Regions from separate parts of the Mesorhizobium sp. M0983 genome, predicted to be linked through region 1. Evidence: predicted binding sites of a transcription regulator. Region 1 holds the regulator's gene; the other holds the start of a gene.

Region 1 (7,562 bases):
GTGGAATCGTGATAGAAGGCGGACAGCGCGCCGACCACGCCGCACATCACCGCCATCGGATGGGCATCGCGGCGAAAGCCGGTGAAGAAGCGCGACATCTGCTCATGCACCATGGTGTGGCGCGTCACCCGGTAGTCGAAATCGTCCTTCTGCGCCTTGGTCGGTAGTTCTCCGTAGAGCAAGAGATAGCAGACTTCGAGGAAGTCGCCGTGCTCGGCCAGCTGGTCGATCGGGTAGCCGCGGTGCAAGAGAATACCGGCATCGCCATCGATGAAGGTGATTTCCGATTCGCAGCTCGCCGTCGACGTAAAACCGGGATCGTAGGTAAATACGCCGGTGGTGCTGTAGAGCGAACCGATGTCGATGACATCAGGTCCTACCGAACCACTTCGTATCTTGAATTCATGGGTTTTGCCGTCGAGTTCCAGTTTTGCCGTCGACGCCTGGGTTTTGCCGCCAAATTCCATCTTTGTCGCAGGTTCGGTCATAGCAAACTCCTTTTTGTTTCCTCAGGCCGGCAACGGCAAAACATTGAACCCAACACGTCAAAAGCATCGGAATACGCACATTTGCGCCCGCAATTGAATCTGCGCGCCAGATTAGGCCAAGACCCAATGTTGCACTGCGAAACACACCTTTCAATGCCAATCTTCTTGGGCCAGTTTCCTAATCGATTTGATCGGCAATCCGCGCCAGGCCTTCCTCGCGGCCAAGCACGGCCAGCACATCGAAGACGCCGGGCGAGGTGCTTTTGCCGGTGAGCGCGGCGCGCAGAGGTTGGGCCACGGCGCCGAGTTTGTGGCCGCCGGCCTGCGCATAGTCGCGGATCGCGGCTTCCGCCGAGGCGGCAGACCAGTCCGAAATCGTGGCCAGTGCCGCATGAGCGCCCCGCAGGATCGCGCGCGCCTCACCGCTGAGCAGCGCCGCCGCCTTCTCGTCGACCGGCATCGGCCGCTCGACGAACAGGAATGCAGCCCCTTCAACAAGTTCGACCAGCGTCTTGGCGCGCTCCTTCAGGCCTGGCAAAGCGGCAAGCAATTGCGCCTTGCGTCTGTCGTCGAGGCTAGCTGCGATCGCCGGACCGCCGTCGAGATAGGGCAGAGTGGCGATGAAGATGTCGAGCAGCGCCGCGTCGTTCATGCGGCGCATGTGCACGCCGTTCAGCGCCTCGAGCTTGGCGAAGTCGAAACGGGCGGCGCCCTTGTTGACGTCGCCAATGTCGAACCATGCGATCATGTTGGCGATCGACATGATCTCATCGTCGCCGTGGCTCCAGCCAAGCCTCGCCAGATAATTGAGCAGCGCCTCCGGCAGGTAGCCCATGGCGCGATAGGCCTCGACGCCGAGCGCACCGTGCCGTTTCGACAGCTTGGCGCCGTCGGCACCGTGGATCAGCGGGATATGCGACATCGACGGCACCTCCCACCCCATGGCATGGTAGATCACCGTCTGGCGGGCGGCGTTGGTCAAATGGTCGTCGCCGCGGATGATGTGGGTGACGCCCATGTCGTGATCGTCGACGACGACGGCATGCATGTAGGTCGGGTTGCCGTCCGAGCGCAGAATAATGAAATCGTCGAGATCCTTGTTGGGAAAGCGCACGTCGCCCTGGACGCGGTCATGCACAACCGTCTCGCCGTCTGTCGGCGCCTTGATGCGGATCGCCCCCTTGGCGCCGGCCGGCGCCTCGGAGGGGTCGCGGTCGCGCCAGCGGCCGTCATAGCGGGGAGGCAGCCCCTTGGCTCGTGCGCTCTCGCGCATTGCCTCCAACTCGGCAGGCGTCGCGTAACAATAATAGGCCTTGCCCATGCGAACGAGTTCCTCGGCCACCTCGCGATGGCGCGGCGCACGCTCGAACTGCGACACCGGCTCACCGTCCCATGTCAGGCCAAGCCAGGAAAGCCCGTCGAGGATGGCCGCGGTTGCCGCATCGGTGGAACGCTCGCGGTCGGTGTCCTCGATGCGCAGCAGCATCGTGCCGGCTGTGTGCTTGGCATACAGCCAGTTGAACAGCGCCGTGCGCGCCCCGCCAATATGCAGATAGCCGGTGGGCGAGGGGGCAAAACGGGTGACGACCTTGTCGGGCATGGAACTCTCAGGCAGGCGAAGGAAGTGGGTTTGCGGACTTTCGCGCGTTGCGCGTTCATGTAGCATAGGAGGTCGAGGGCGCAAGGGGCAGACCCGATGGCTGTGCGAGGCCGTGGTGCGGGCGAGGGCGAGGACGTTGGCAGCGGCGTCAGCGAACGCTTGCTGTTTGCCGCGCCCGTGCCTGTCCTGCCGGCACCCGCATTGCTGCCGGTTCCACGCTTTGATGCCCCGTCGCTGCCGGCGAGCGACCCAGCAACGGTTCTCGTGCCCGCGGCCGAGCCCATCGTGCGCCTACGCCGGCGTTTCCGCCTCCCGTCACCGTCCCGTATCCGCAACGGCGTAACCTCGGCGGTCGGCCTGGAGCTCGACCGTGGGGTTGCCTTCCTGCTGGTGCCGGTGTTCCTCGCATGCGGGGTGATCGTATATTTTGCGCTGGCGGTGGAGCCGGCCTTTCCACAGCCGATCGCAATCGTCGCCTTGGCAGCCCTCTGTGCCGTCGCCTCGCGGTCGTGGCCCAGAACCCGCCTGTGCTTCATGGCGGCGTTGCTCTGCGCGCTTGGCGTGCTTGCCGCCAAGGTCGAGACCTGGCGTGTCGGAACGCATATGCTCGGTTCCGAAATCTCAACGCGCCTCACGGGTCGCGTCGTATCGTTCGAGCCCATGGCGAGCGGCCGCATCAGGCTGACGATCGATGTGATCTCAACCGCCAGGCCGACACTGCGCTACATGCCGGAACGGGTCCGCGTTTCGGCGATGAAAATACCGGCTGAGCTGACCGCCGGTTCCGAGATCGCCGGCTATGTGCGGCTGCTGCCGCCGACCGGGCCGGTGCGGCCCGACAGCTATGATTTCTCCTTCGACAGCTATTTCGCCGGTATCGGCGGCAGCGGCTTTTTTCTCGGCAATCCGAAAGTCGTGTCGTCGGGCAGCATGCCGCTTGCCGCGCGGCTTTCTTCCTCGATCGAAGACGCGCGCGAATCCATCGCCGACCATATCCGCAGCCGCATCGGCGGCGCCGAGGGCGAGATTGCTGCTGCGCTGATCGTCGGCGTGCGCGCCGGCATTCCCGAGGAGATCAACGAAGCGATGCGGCGTACAGGCATCTATCACATCATCTCCATCTCGGGGCTGCATATGGCGTTGGTCGCCGGCACCATCATGGCGCTGCTACGCGGCACCTTTGCGTTGTTTCCCGATTTCTCATCGCGACGGCCGGTCAAGAAATATGCCGCGGCCGCCGCGCTTTTTTCGATTGCGGCCTACCTCGTCTTTTCCGGCATTGTGGTGGCGGCCGAACGCAGCTTCATCATGCTGGCGGTGATGCTTATCGCCGTGCTGTTCGACCGGGCCGCGCTCACCATGCGCAACCTGGCGATCTCGGCCATCGCGGTCATTCTGGTGTCGCCGCACGAGGTGGTCGGTCCGAGCTTCCAGATGTCCTTCGCCGCGACGGCGGCCCTTGTCGGCGCCTATGCAGGCTGGTCCGATTACCGCGCCGGCGGGGCCACCACGCCGCCGCCCCGGCGGTCGCCGCTACGCTTTGCCACTAGAAAGGTACTGCTGGGCATGGGCGGCCTGGCGATGACCTCGATCATTGCAGGGAGCGCCACGGCGCTTTTCGCCATATGGCATTTCCAGCGCGTGGCGCCGCTCAGCCTGTTCGCCAATCTGGCCATCATGCCTATCATCTCACTGGTCGTCATGCCCTTCGCCGTCCTCAGTGCGCTGGCGATGCCGTTCGGCGCGGATGGGCCTTTCCTCTACGTGATGGGCAAGGGGCTGACGGCGATGATCGCCCTGTCCGGGTGGATCTCCGAGCGCTCGCCGATCGATGCGGTCGGGCTGATTTCGCTGAGATCTGTCCTTTTGGTGACGATCGCCCTCGTCATTGCCAGCATGGCGACGACCTGGTTGCGGCTCGTGGCCCTTCCTTTTGCGCTCGCCGGCTTGCTAACGACAACGCAGACGCGCGTACCCGATGTATTGATCTCGGAGGACGCACGGCTCGTCGCGCTGCCGATCGGCAGCGGTGAACTCGCGGTCAACCGGGCACGCCCGAATGAGTTCACCATCGACAACTGGAAACGCGCGCTCACATCAGAGGCTATCGTCGCGCCGGAAACACCTGGAAAGAACGATCCGCAATTCGACATTGCCGATCCGGCCGACTTACCGCCGGGCATGCCGTTCATTTGCACGGACGGTCTCTGCCTTGCCAGGCATCCATCCGGCGCGATCATCGCGCTAGCCAATGACCGCGATACTGCACGGCCAGCCTGCGCCTTTGCCAGCTTGATCGTCATCGACGACGCCACCGCCCATAATCCCTGCTACTACGACCGGCTGGTCCTCGTCGTCACCAAACGGCAACTGGCGCGCGCGGGAAGTGCGGCCGTCTATTTCGATCCACAAGCGGCAACACGCGCCGAAATCCGCTTCGCCGTCGAAAAATCATACCGGCCCTGGCACGTGCAGCGGAAATTTTCCCGCGCGGCGCGGGGCATGCCGCCATACCGCAGAGCCGACAAGCCAAAAGCCGGCGCCAAGGGCGCAGCTCAGTAGCGGCGGATCAGCCCAACGAGCTTGCCCTGCACCTTGACCCTGTCTGGTCCGAAGATGCGCGTCTCGTAGGCCGGATTGGCGGCTTCCAGGGCGATCGAGGCGCCCTTGCGGCGGAACCGCTTCAGCGTCGCTTCTTCCTCGTCGACCAGTGCCACCACGATCTCACCGGGGCTCGCCGTATCGGCATTGCGGATGATCACCGTGTCGCCGTCGAAAATGCCAGCCTCGATCATCGAATCGCCTTTGACCTCCAGCGCATAATGCTCGCCGCCCATGATCATGTCCGGCGGCACCGAGATCGAATGCGTCTGGTGCTGGATGGCATCGATCGGCACACCGGCGGCGATGCGGCCCATCACCGGGATCGACACGGCGGCGACGACATCGTCGTCATTGCCGGCTGCAGGCATGCGCGACGATGTCGGCTTGCCCTGCCGAGGACCTTGCCCAAGACTGCCCTGGATGACGCTCGGCGAGAACTTGCGTGCCGCATTTAGGCCGGGGGCGATCGAATCGGGCAGGCGCAGCACCTCCAGTGCACGGGCCCGGTTGGGCAAACGGCGAATGAAGCCGCGCTCCTCCAGCGCCGTAATCAGCCGGTGGATTCCCGATTTGGAAGCCAGGTCGAGCGCTTCCTTCATCTCGTCGAAGGAGGGCGGGATACCGCTTTCCTTCAGCCTTTCGTGGATGAACATAAGCAGTTCGTGTTGTTTGCGTGTCAGCATAGCGACCCCCAACAGAATCAGAAAACAAACCCAGAACAAACACTATCTGTTCCAGTTGTGTTCCGCAACTGTTTAAAGTTTAATGAATGTGTTAGGGCTCGGGAAACGATACCACTCACCAAACCGGAACGCTGCATTTTCACCGCCGCGGGCGTCATCGCCTTGATTCTGCTTTCGTTTGCGGCCTCTGGGTTCCCAGAAGGCGGCACTGGTATCGGCCGTCAGCCGGCAAAGGGCACGGAATTGAAGCCGTATCGACTGTGCGGTTTGGTCAATGCACCGTGAACGAAACGAACTCAAAACGCCAACCTTGGGTTGGCTTGGCTCCTGGTTTCCACCGCGTGGTCAGGCAACTTGTCGCCGGTGGAGCCTTGCTGCGCGATACCAGGTAATGGAGAACCGCTCGTGACCGATGGATGCCGTCGATGCGTGTCCGGCGTTGCGGTGAATCTTGGGGGAGCAGACAAATCATGACAGGAATTCGCGATCTCGTTGCCATAAGGGCGATGGATGCTGCAGATCCGCTGCGCGCGATGCGCGACCGCTTTGTGCTGCCGCAAGGAGTGATCTATCTCGACGGCAATTCGCTAGGGGCCGCTTCGCGTGCAGCTTTCGATGAATTGAGCAAGGCAGCGACCGAAGAATGGGCGCATGATCTCATCCGCGCCTGGAACACGGCCGGCTGGTTCAACATGCCGCTCGAACTCGGCGACCAGCTCGGGCGCCTGATCGGTGCCGCGGCCGGCCAGACGGTGGTCTGCGACACGACATCGGTCAACATCTACAAGCTGCTGCACGCCGCCATGGCCATGCGGCCGGAGCGGCAGGTCATCGTCGCCGAGGGCGACAGTTTTCCGACAGACCTCTACATGGCTGAGGGTGTGGTTTCGACGCGAAAAGATACGCTGCTGTGCCTCTCGGGGGTCGACGCGCCGAGCATCGAAGAGCTGATCGACGAACGCACCGCCGTGGTGCTGGTCAACCACGTCAACTACAAGTCGGGCGAACTGCGCGACATGCCGGCGCTGACGCGCAGGGCCCAGGAAGCCGGGGCGATGATCGTCTGGGATCTCTGCCACACCGCCGGTGCGATGCCAGTCGAGCTCGACACGGCAAACGCCGATTTTGCCGTTGGCTGCACCTACAAATATCTGAATGGCGGACCGGGCGCGCCTGCCTTCATCTATGCGGCTGAGCGGCATCTTGCCGACATCCAGCAGCCGCTCACCGGCTGGTGGGGCCATGCACGGCCCTTCGCCTTCGAGCCAGGCTATGCGGCCGGCACCGGCATCCGCCGGTTTCTGTGCGGCACCCAGCCGGTCCTGTCGATGCGCACGCTGAAGGGCGCGCTCGACATCTGGAACGATGTCGACATGACGGCGGTGCGCAAGAAGAGCATCGCGCTGGCTGATCTGTTCATCGAGCTCGTCGAGGCAAAGTGCGGCACTTACGGGCTAACGCTCGAAAGCACGCGCGACGGGGAAAAACGCGGCAGCCAGATTTCATTCATGCACGAGCATGGCTACCAGATCATGCGCGCGCTGATCGAACGTGGCGTGATCGGCGATTTTCGCGCGCCATCGACCATGCGCTTCGGCTTCACCCCGCTCTATGTCGGCTATGCCGATGTCTGGCAGGCCGTCGAAGTGCTTGAGGACATCCTGCGCACCGGTGCGTGGAAGGATGCGCGCTTCGCCATCAAGGCGGCTGTCACTTGAGATTGATGCGAGAGCTGGAATCGTGAGGCTGGCGACGACGCCCCGCGCGATGCTCACGCTCGTTGCAAGGCCATATTGCCAGGGGAGGGCGCAGGGTGTTCGAACGTCACATTGCCGATTGGGACAACGCCTATGCCAACGGCGCCAACATAGCCGGCAGCGATCGCTGGCCGGCGGCCTGGGTCGAGCCCGCGCGGGTTTTTCGCGACGTGCTTTCGACCGAGGGCCGGGCGCGGCTCGACATGGCCTATGGCCATGGCCCACGCAACCGGCTCGATCTTTTCCTGCCGGCCACCAAGCCCAAGGGGCTCGTGGTGTTCGTCCATGGCGGCTACTGGATGGCATTCGACAAGAGTTTCTGGTCGCATCTTGCCGCTGGCGCTGTTGATCGCGGCTATGCCGTGGCGATGCCGTCCTACACGCTCTGTCCGCAGATGCGCATTGGCGGCATCGTCAAGGAAGTCGGCGC
Region 2 (7,562 bases), on a different contig from region 1:
CCGGCCACGCCCAGATCGGCAAGGGCATGTGGGCGATGCCCGACCTGATGGCGGCGATGCTGGCCGAGAAAATCGCGCACCTTAAGGCCGGCGCCAACACCGCCTGGGTGCCGTCGCCGACGGCGGCAACCCTGCACGCCACGCACTACCACAAGGTCGATGTCCAGGCCGTGCAGAAGGCGCTGAAAAGCCGGCCCAAGGCCAGGCTCGACGACATCTTGTCGGTGCCGGTAGCAAGGCGGCCGAACTGGTCGCCTGAAGACATCCAGAAGGAGCTAGACAACAACGCGCAAGGCATTCTGGGCTATGTCGTGCGCTGGATCGACCAGGGCGTTGGCTGCTCGAAAGTGCCTGACATAAACGACGTCGGCCTGATGGAGGACCGCGCCACGCTGCGCATCTCCTCGCAGCACATCGCCAATTGGCTGCATCACGGCGTCTGCACGCCCGATCAGGTCATGGAAACGATGAAACGCATGGCGGCGATCGTCGACCGCCAGAACGAAGGCGATCCACTCTACCGGCCGATGGCACCGGACTTCAACAATTCAATCGCGTTCCTCGCCGCCTGCGACCTCGTCTTCAAAGGCCGCGTCCAGCCCAACGGCTACACCGAGCCGGTGCTGCACGCGCGGCGGCTGGAACTGAAGGCGAAGCAAGGCGCCTGAAGCGAAGGCGCGGGAGCCGGCGTCCCCCTCCCCTTGAGGGCAGGGTGACCCGAAGGGCCGGGAGGGGTCCTGCATGAAGTGCGCCAACGCCCATTCTGACGATGCGCCTCAGGAAGAGGATCATCGGGGCCCAGGTTCGATTTCCAAAAATAGGGCAAGTCGAGGGACGCCGCGTCCTCCACACCGCGGCTGCCTCTAACCTCACGCGGGCGAGATCGAGCACGACATGAAAATATCGGTATGTCTGACCGGCTCCGGGGTTTCACGGAAGGGCGGGCAGGGCCTGAAGCCGAACGACTCATACACGGCAATGGCGTTTTTCATGTAGAACGTCGTGTGGATCAATACCGTCCGGATTCGGCCTTTCCGGATCTCCGCCAGCGCGGCCCCCATCAGCGCCCGGCCGATTCCTTTTCCGCGAAACGACGCGTCGACAAAAAACTTGTGAATCTCCGCCGTATGGTCGTCGAACTGGTCAAGGCGAGGCAGCCCGCCGGTAGGTTCTCCGATCGCGCGATAAACGCCATGGCATCTGGCGCGCCGAACTTCGCTGCCAGCGAACTGCCGCTCCTTTCGGGGTGGAAGATGGTCCTCACGTCCTCCTCCGAGACGCCGTAAGGCTGCACGGCGTCGACATCCCATTGTGCAAGCTTGCGGCAAAGCCCGGCCATGGTCTCGAAGTCTTCGGCACTGCGTGCCGGCGAAACAGAAATCATCCCCGCCTCAGCCCCGGTTAGGTGCATGACCGTAACATATGCGATCATCGGGCGCGAACCCGCAACCGTACTTCCAGCGAGCAGCAGAAGCACTACGCCGCCTGTGCCATCCGCTCCGAGCTCATGCGGTAGGAAATCGCCTCGGCCAGATGGATGCGGCCGACCGTTTCGCTGGCCTCGAGATCGGCCAGCGTCCGCGCCACCTTCAAGACGCGGTGGTAGGCTCTTGCCGAAAAGCCGAGCTTTTCGCTGGCGTCCCTCAGTAGCGACAGGCCGGCGGCATCGGGCATGGCGATCTCCTCGATAACCGACGGTGAGCAATGCGCGTTGGTGGTGGCGGAGGTCGCGCCGAGCCGTTCGAAACGCTCACGCTGGATCGTACGGGCACGGGCGACGCGCAGTGCCACGGCTGCACTCTTCTCCGCCCGGTCCGGCCGGATCAGATCGCTGGCCGAAACCGCCGGTACCTCGATCCTGAGATCGATGCGATCGAGCAGCGGGCCGGAAATGCGCGCCTGGTAGTCGGTGCGGCAGCGGTCGCCGCGCAGGCAGCGATAGCCCGGCTCGCCGGCCATGCCGCAACGGCACGGGTTCATCGCCGCGACAAGCTGGATACGCGCCCGATAGGTGACGCGATGATTGGCGCGCGCGATCATGCAGTCGCCGGTCTCCAGCGGCTGGCGCAGCGCATCGAGCGCCTGCGGCGAAAATTCCGGAAACTCGTCGAGGAACAGCACGCCGTGATGGGCAAGCGAGGCCTCGCCCGGCCGCACGCGCAGGCCGCCGCCGACCATCGCCGCCATCGAGGCCGAATGGTGCGGCGCGCGGAACGGCCGCCGGTCGGTCAGCTTGCCTTCGCCGAGTTCGCCGGCCACCGAGGCGATCATCGAGACTTCGAGCAATTCCTTCGGCGCAAGCGGCGGCAGGATCGACGGCAGCCGCTGGGCCAGCATCGATTTTCCCGACCCCGGCGGCCCGACCATCAGCAGATTGTGGCCGCCGGCCGCCGCCACTTCCAGCGCCCGCTTGGCGGTCTCCTGGCCCTTGATGTCGGCAAGGTCGGGCAAGTCGCGCGCCGAGGCGTGGATGCCGGCTTCCGGCCGCGACAGAACCTGCGTGCCGCGAAAATGATTGGCGATGGCGATCAGGCTGCGCGGCGCCAATATGTCGAAATCCTTGCCGGCCCACGCCGCTTCCGGCCCGCAGGCAAACGGGCAGATCAGGCCCTTGCCTTCGGCATTGGCGCCGATCGCCGCCGGCAGCGCGCCGGCCACCGCGGCAATGGTGCCGTCGAGCGATAATTCGCCAAGCACGACATAGCCGGCCAGCATGTCGCCCGGAATGGCGCCGAGTGCCGCCATCAAACCGAGCGCGATCGGCAGATCGTAATGGCTGCCCTCCTTGGGCAGGTCGGCAGGCGCCAGATTGACGGTGACCTTCTTCGACGGCATCGACAGGCCGGATGCATGCAGCGCCGCCTGCACCCGCTCGCGGCTTTCGGCTACAGCCTTGTCGGCCAGGCCGACGATGTGCATGTTGACCTTGCCCGGCGCGATCATCACCTGCACGTCGACCGGCACGGCCTCGATGCCCTGGAAAGCAACCGTGCGAACCCGCGCCACCATGTCTTCACCCCGGCTGCAGGCTTGCCCCAAGCCCTTGCGATCATGCCGCGAACGGCGTCACCGGAGACAACCACAGATTTCCGGCGAAGGCAAGAACATTTGGGGAACGGCTGAACGCAGCGGCTCCAATGGGTTGCAACGCGGCCGCTCCGAAGCGAGACTAGTTACGCTTGCCCTCCACCGCATCCCAGAACAGGCTGGCGATGTCGGCGCCGCCGAAGCGCTTCACTTCCCGTATGCCGGTCGGTGAGGTCACGTTGATCTCGGTCATGTAGTCGCCGATGACGTCGATGCCGACGAGGATGAAGCCGCGCTCCCTCAGCCACGGGCCGATGCGGGCACAGATCTCGCGTTCGCGCTCTGTCAGCTCGGTCTTTTCGGCGCGGCCGCCGACATGCATGTTGGAGCGCGAATCGTGCTCGGCCGGCACGCGGTTGATGGCGCCGACCGGCTCGCCGTCAATCAGGATGATGCGTTTGTCGCCGGCGCGCACCTCCTTGAGGTAGCGCTGCACGATGTAGGGTTCGCGGAACATCTGGCCGAACATTTCGAGCAGCGAGGCGAGGTTGCGGTCGGCCTCGTGCAGGTGGAAGATGCCGGCGCCGCCATTGCCGTAGAGCGGCTTGACGATGATGTCGCCAAACTCCTTGCGGAAGGCGGCGACTTCGAGCGGATCCTTGGTGATCAGCGTGTCCGGCATCAGGTCGGGAAATTCGGTGACGAAGATCTTTTCCGGGCTGTTGCGCACCCAGGCCGGGTCGTTGACCACCAGCGTCTTCGGATGGATGCGCTCGAGGATATGCGTGGTGGTGATGTAGTTCATGTCGAAGGGCGGATCCTGCCGCAAAAGGATGACGTCCATCTCCGAAAGATCGGTACGGATTTCTTCGCCCAGTGAATAATGGCTGCCCTTCTCGTCGCGGACCTGCATCGCCTCGATGCGGGCAAACACCTTGCCGTCGCGCAGCGACAGCCGGTCGGGCGTGTAGTGGAACAGCTGGTGGCCGCGCCGCTGCGCTTCCAGCGACAGCGCAAACGACGTGTCGCCGGCAATCGACACGGTGGAGATGTGGTCCATCTGGACGGCGACTTTCAGGGGCATGGCAGCTCTCCGGCGCACTTGCAGCGATCCACTTGGATGCACAAAGTACGCTCCAACACTTTTGAATCCATGCATCGTGCTGTCCGAAAATCGATTCCGATTTTCGCGCCGATGCATCGACGACAGCGATATAAGGAAATCGGCGGCTTCTGCCAATCGGCCAAGGTCATGATGAGGCTGCGCTTCCTTTGGCGCAGATCCCAATGCGATGTGCCGTCAGCGATCGAAGACCAGCTTGGAATAGCCGAGGAAGGACAGCGCCATGGCAATCAGCGAGGCGACCGCAAGGGCGATGAGCGGCGACACCGTCGGCAGCGCGAACAGGATGGCGCAATAGACGAGATAATTGACGACGCTGGTGGCAATGCCGACGCCGCCATAGCGTGCGCCCTCTTGCGCGATGCCGCGGCTGGAAGGCGAAAACGTCAGATGGCGGTTGATCAACCAGGTGACGGACAGGGCAAAACCGATCGAAATGATGCGAGCCGCGAATGGTCCGAGCGGCGCTATCGTCAGCACCAGCCAAAGCGCCGCCGCGTCGGCGACGAAGCCGATGCCGCCGGCGAAAATGAAGCGGGCGAGGCGTCCCATTCAGGCTCTAGGCCGCGCGCGGGGTCTTGCCCGGTCCGGCCTTCAAAGTCGCGAGGGCGCTTGCACGTTCACGTTCGACGCGACCGGAAGGCATCGACAGATAGAAGATGCGCTTCTGCTCGGCCCGGCCGCGCGACACCGAATCGAGGATTACCCCGGTCACCGCCGCCAGCATCGACAGCAGCAGCAGCCCGACCGACAGCACCCAGGTCGGCATGCGCGGCACAAGCCCGGTTTCGGCGAACTCGATCAGCACCGGCGCCATCAGGAACAGGCTCGATGCCAGGAAGAACACCGAAAAAGCGCCGAAGAAACGCAGCGGCTGTGTCTCCTTCATCAGCATGGCGAACATCCACAGGATCTTCGCGCCGTCGCGAAAGGTCGACAGCTTCGACGAGGAGCCTTCCGGCCGGCGGCCATAGTCGAGCCCGATCTCGCTGACCGGCAATTTGAGCTGCGAGGCGTGCACCGACATTTCGGTCTCGATCTCGAAACCGCCGGAAACGGCGGGAAAGCTCTTGACGAAGCGCCTGGTGAAGGCGCGGTACCCCGAGAAGATATCGGTAAAGTCCGAGCCGAACAGCCGCTTGTAGAGGCTGTTGAAGATGCGGTTGCCGAAGCCATGGCCAGTCCTGCCGGCATCGTCGGCGACGCCGCGCCTGGTGCCCACCACCATGTCGGAGCGCTCGGTCAGCAGCGTGTTGATCAGTTGCGGCGCGTCCTCCGGCGCATAGGTGCCGTCGCCGTCGGCCATCAGGTAGATGTCGGCCTCGATGTCGGCGAACATGCGGCGCACGACATTGCCTTTGCCCTGGCGCGGCTCGCGCACCACGATGGCGCCGGCGGCGCGGGCTCGGAGCGCCGTCAGATCGCGCGAATTGTTGTCGTAGACATATATCGCGGCGGCAGGCAGCGTCTCGCGAAAGCGCCGCACCACTTCGCCGATCGTCAGCTCCTCATTGTAGCAAGGCAGGAGCACGGCGATGCTCGGCTCATGGCGCACTTCTTGTGGCATTTTCGTCTCCGGATGCCCTGTGAGGTCCCTGACCGCTCAAACGCCGGCCTCGCTCGGGGCGGCTTTACTATTTATTGAAGCTGTTAAGGCTAGGTTTAAACCGCCCCGTATTCCTTCCAAAGGTCCTGATATGAGCACAGCCGACGATGGCGCCTCCATTTGGAGGTCCGATATCGCGCTGGCGCTGCTTGCCACGCTGCTGGCGCTTGCCGTCAATGCCTTTGCCGGTTTCCCGGAACTGACCAATGCCGGCGGCGACAACGACAATCTGCTGCGCCTTGTCGAAGTTCGCGACATGCTGGCCGGCCAAAGCTGGTTCGATCTGCACCAGTACAGGATGGGCCTGGAAGGCGGCTTCGTCATGCACTGGTCGCGGCTGGTCGATGCGCCGATCGCCGCCATCACGGCCGTGTCGGCCCTGACCGGGAGCACGGTCTTTGCCGAGAATTTTGCGCAAGTGCTGTGGCCGGCGCTGCTCTTTTGCCTGACCGTGTTTTTCACCGCTCGCACCGCGCGCAGCTTTGCTGGTGACGGCGCCGTGCTGCCCGCTGTCGTCGTCGGCGCCGCCGCACTGCACTTCCTCGGCATTTTTTCGCCTGGCGCGCTCGATCACCACAATGTCCAGCTGATGCTGAGCATGGCCAGCCTGAGCCTTCTGCTTGAAGCGCCGTTGCGCAGGCCGGCGGCACTACTCTCCGGCCTGTGCGCCGGATTGATGCTGGCCGTCGGCATGGAAACCGCGCCTTATGTCGCCACCATCGGCGCCTCTGTCGCCACGCTGTTTGCCCTCGACGCCGATGGCGAGAGGCCGATTGCCAGGGATTTCGGCCTCGGCTTTGCCGGCGTGTCCGCTCTCGTCTTTGTCGCCACCATCGCACCGTCCGCCTGGGGTCAGGCGCAATGCGACGCCTTCTCGACCGTGCAGTTCGTCGTCGCAGCGATTGCCGGAACCGGCCTTGCGGCGATAGCGTCGGTCGAGCCCGCTGGCCGCACGCGCCAACGGCGCATCGCCTCGCTTGGCCTGCTTGCCCTGATGTTGGCCGCAGTCGTCGTCTTTTTGTTCCCGCAATGCCTGGCAGCGCCCTATGCCAACCTCGATCCGCGCCTCAAGGAGCTATGGCTTGATCACATCGACGAGGCGCAATCGCTGTTCAAGCTTCTCGCTGAAGATCCGGCCGGGGTGGTGGCGCGCTATGCTACGCCGCTCATCGCGCTCGTGCTGATGGCGCTTCGCCTTGGCCGTGGCGGCTGGCGGCGGCAGGACAGCCTTGTCGGCACGCTGCTTGTCGTGGCCTTCATCGTCAGTGCCTGGCAGGTGCGCGGTTCGACATTCTCGATCGCCTTCGCCGTCATCCCGCTTGCTGCCTGGATTGCCAAATGGCGTCAACGGGCCGAGGCCAGCCCGTCGCGCGGCGTGGCGCTGCGCATGGCCGCCGTCTGGCTGGTTTCGGTGAATGCCGTCTGGACTGGGGCTGCCGCGGCGACCTCGGTCGCCTTCGAGGACAGCAATACCGCCGCCGATAATGGCGACGGCGCCGATGTCGCTTGCCAGCGCATGGCCTCCTTTGCGGCGCTTGGCCGCCTGCCCGGCACCACGGTGCTGGCAATTTCCAATCTCGGATCGCCGATCCTGGCCTATTCCGGACACCGCGTCTTCGCCGGGCCTTATCATCGCAACGTCGCCGGCAACCTGCTGGCGCTCGATGCCTTCCTTGGGTCCGATGCCGATGCCAGGACAATCCTGGCGGATCATCACGTCGGCCTCGTCGCATTGTGCCCCGGCAGCCCCGAAAGCAAGCTCCTCGCCGCCAAGGCGCCGGCAGGTTTTCTCGCCGGGTTGATGCG

What was found. The regulator LexA, encoded in region 1, represses DNA repair genes until DNA is damaged. The targets are predictions, from matches to a motif close to TGTTCNNNNTGTGTTCNG.
Region 2: NKH71_RS31560 (YifB family Mg chelatase-like AAA ATPase) is a predicted target of LexA. The motif match lies at 3,101-3,118, and genes of this name have one in related genera.

The regions. Positions count from the first base shown of each region.
Region 1 covers NZ_JAMYNH010000018.1:85,977-93,538, reverse strand. Annotated here, with positions in the region: gene gltA (citrate synthase) at 1-488, opposite strand, end outside; gene gltX (glutamate--tRNA ligase) at 667-2,088, opposite strand; gene NKH71_RS25890 (ComEC/Rec2 family competence protein) at 2,185-4,650, shown strand; gene lexA (transcriptional repressor LexA) at 4,644-5,375, opposite strand; gene NKH71_RS25880 (hypothetical protein) at 5,334-5,660, shown strand; gene kynU (kynureninase) at 5,846-7,093, shown strand; gene NKH71_RS25870 (hormone-sensitive lipase) at 7,189-7,562, shown strand, end outside.
Region 2 covers NZ_JAMYNH010000037.1:4,181-11,742, forward strand. Annotated here, with positions in the region: gene NKH71_RS31545 (malate synthase G) at 1-668, shown strand, start outside; gene NKH71_RS31550 (GNAT family N-acetyltransferase) at 870-1,178, opposite strand; gene NKH71_RS31555 (hypothetical protein) at 1,061-1,384, opposite strand; gene NKH71_RS31560 (YifB family Mg chelatase-like AAA ATPase) at 1,477-3,009, opposite strand; gene gshB (glutathione synthase) at 3,170-4,111, opposite strand; gene NKH71_RS31570 (GtrA family protein) at 4,328-4,702, opposite strand; gene NKH71_RS31575 (glycosyltransferase) at 4,710-5,717, opposite strand; gene NKH71_RS31580 (GtrA family protein) at 5,848-7,562, shown strand, end outside.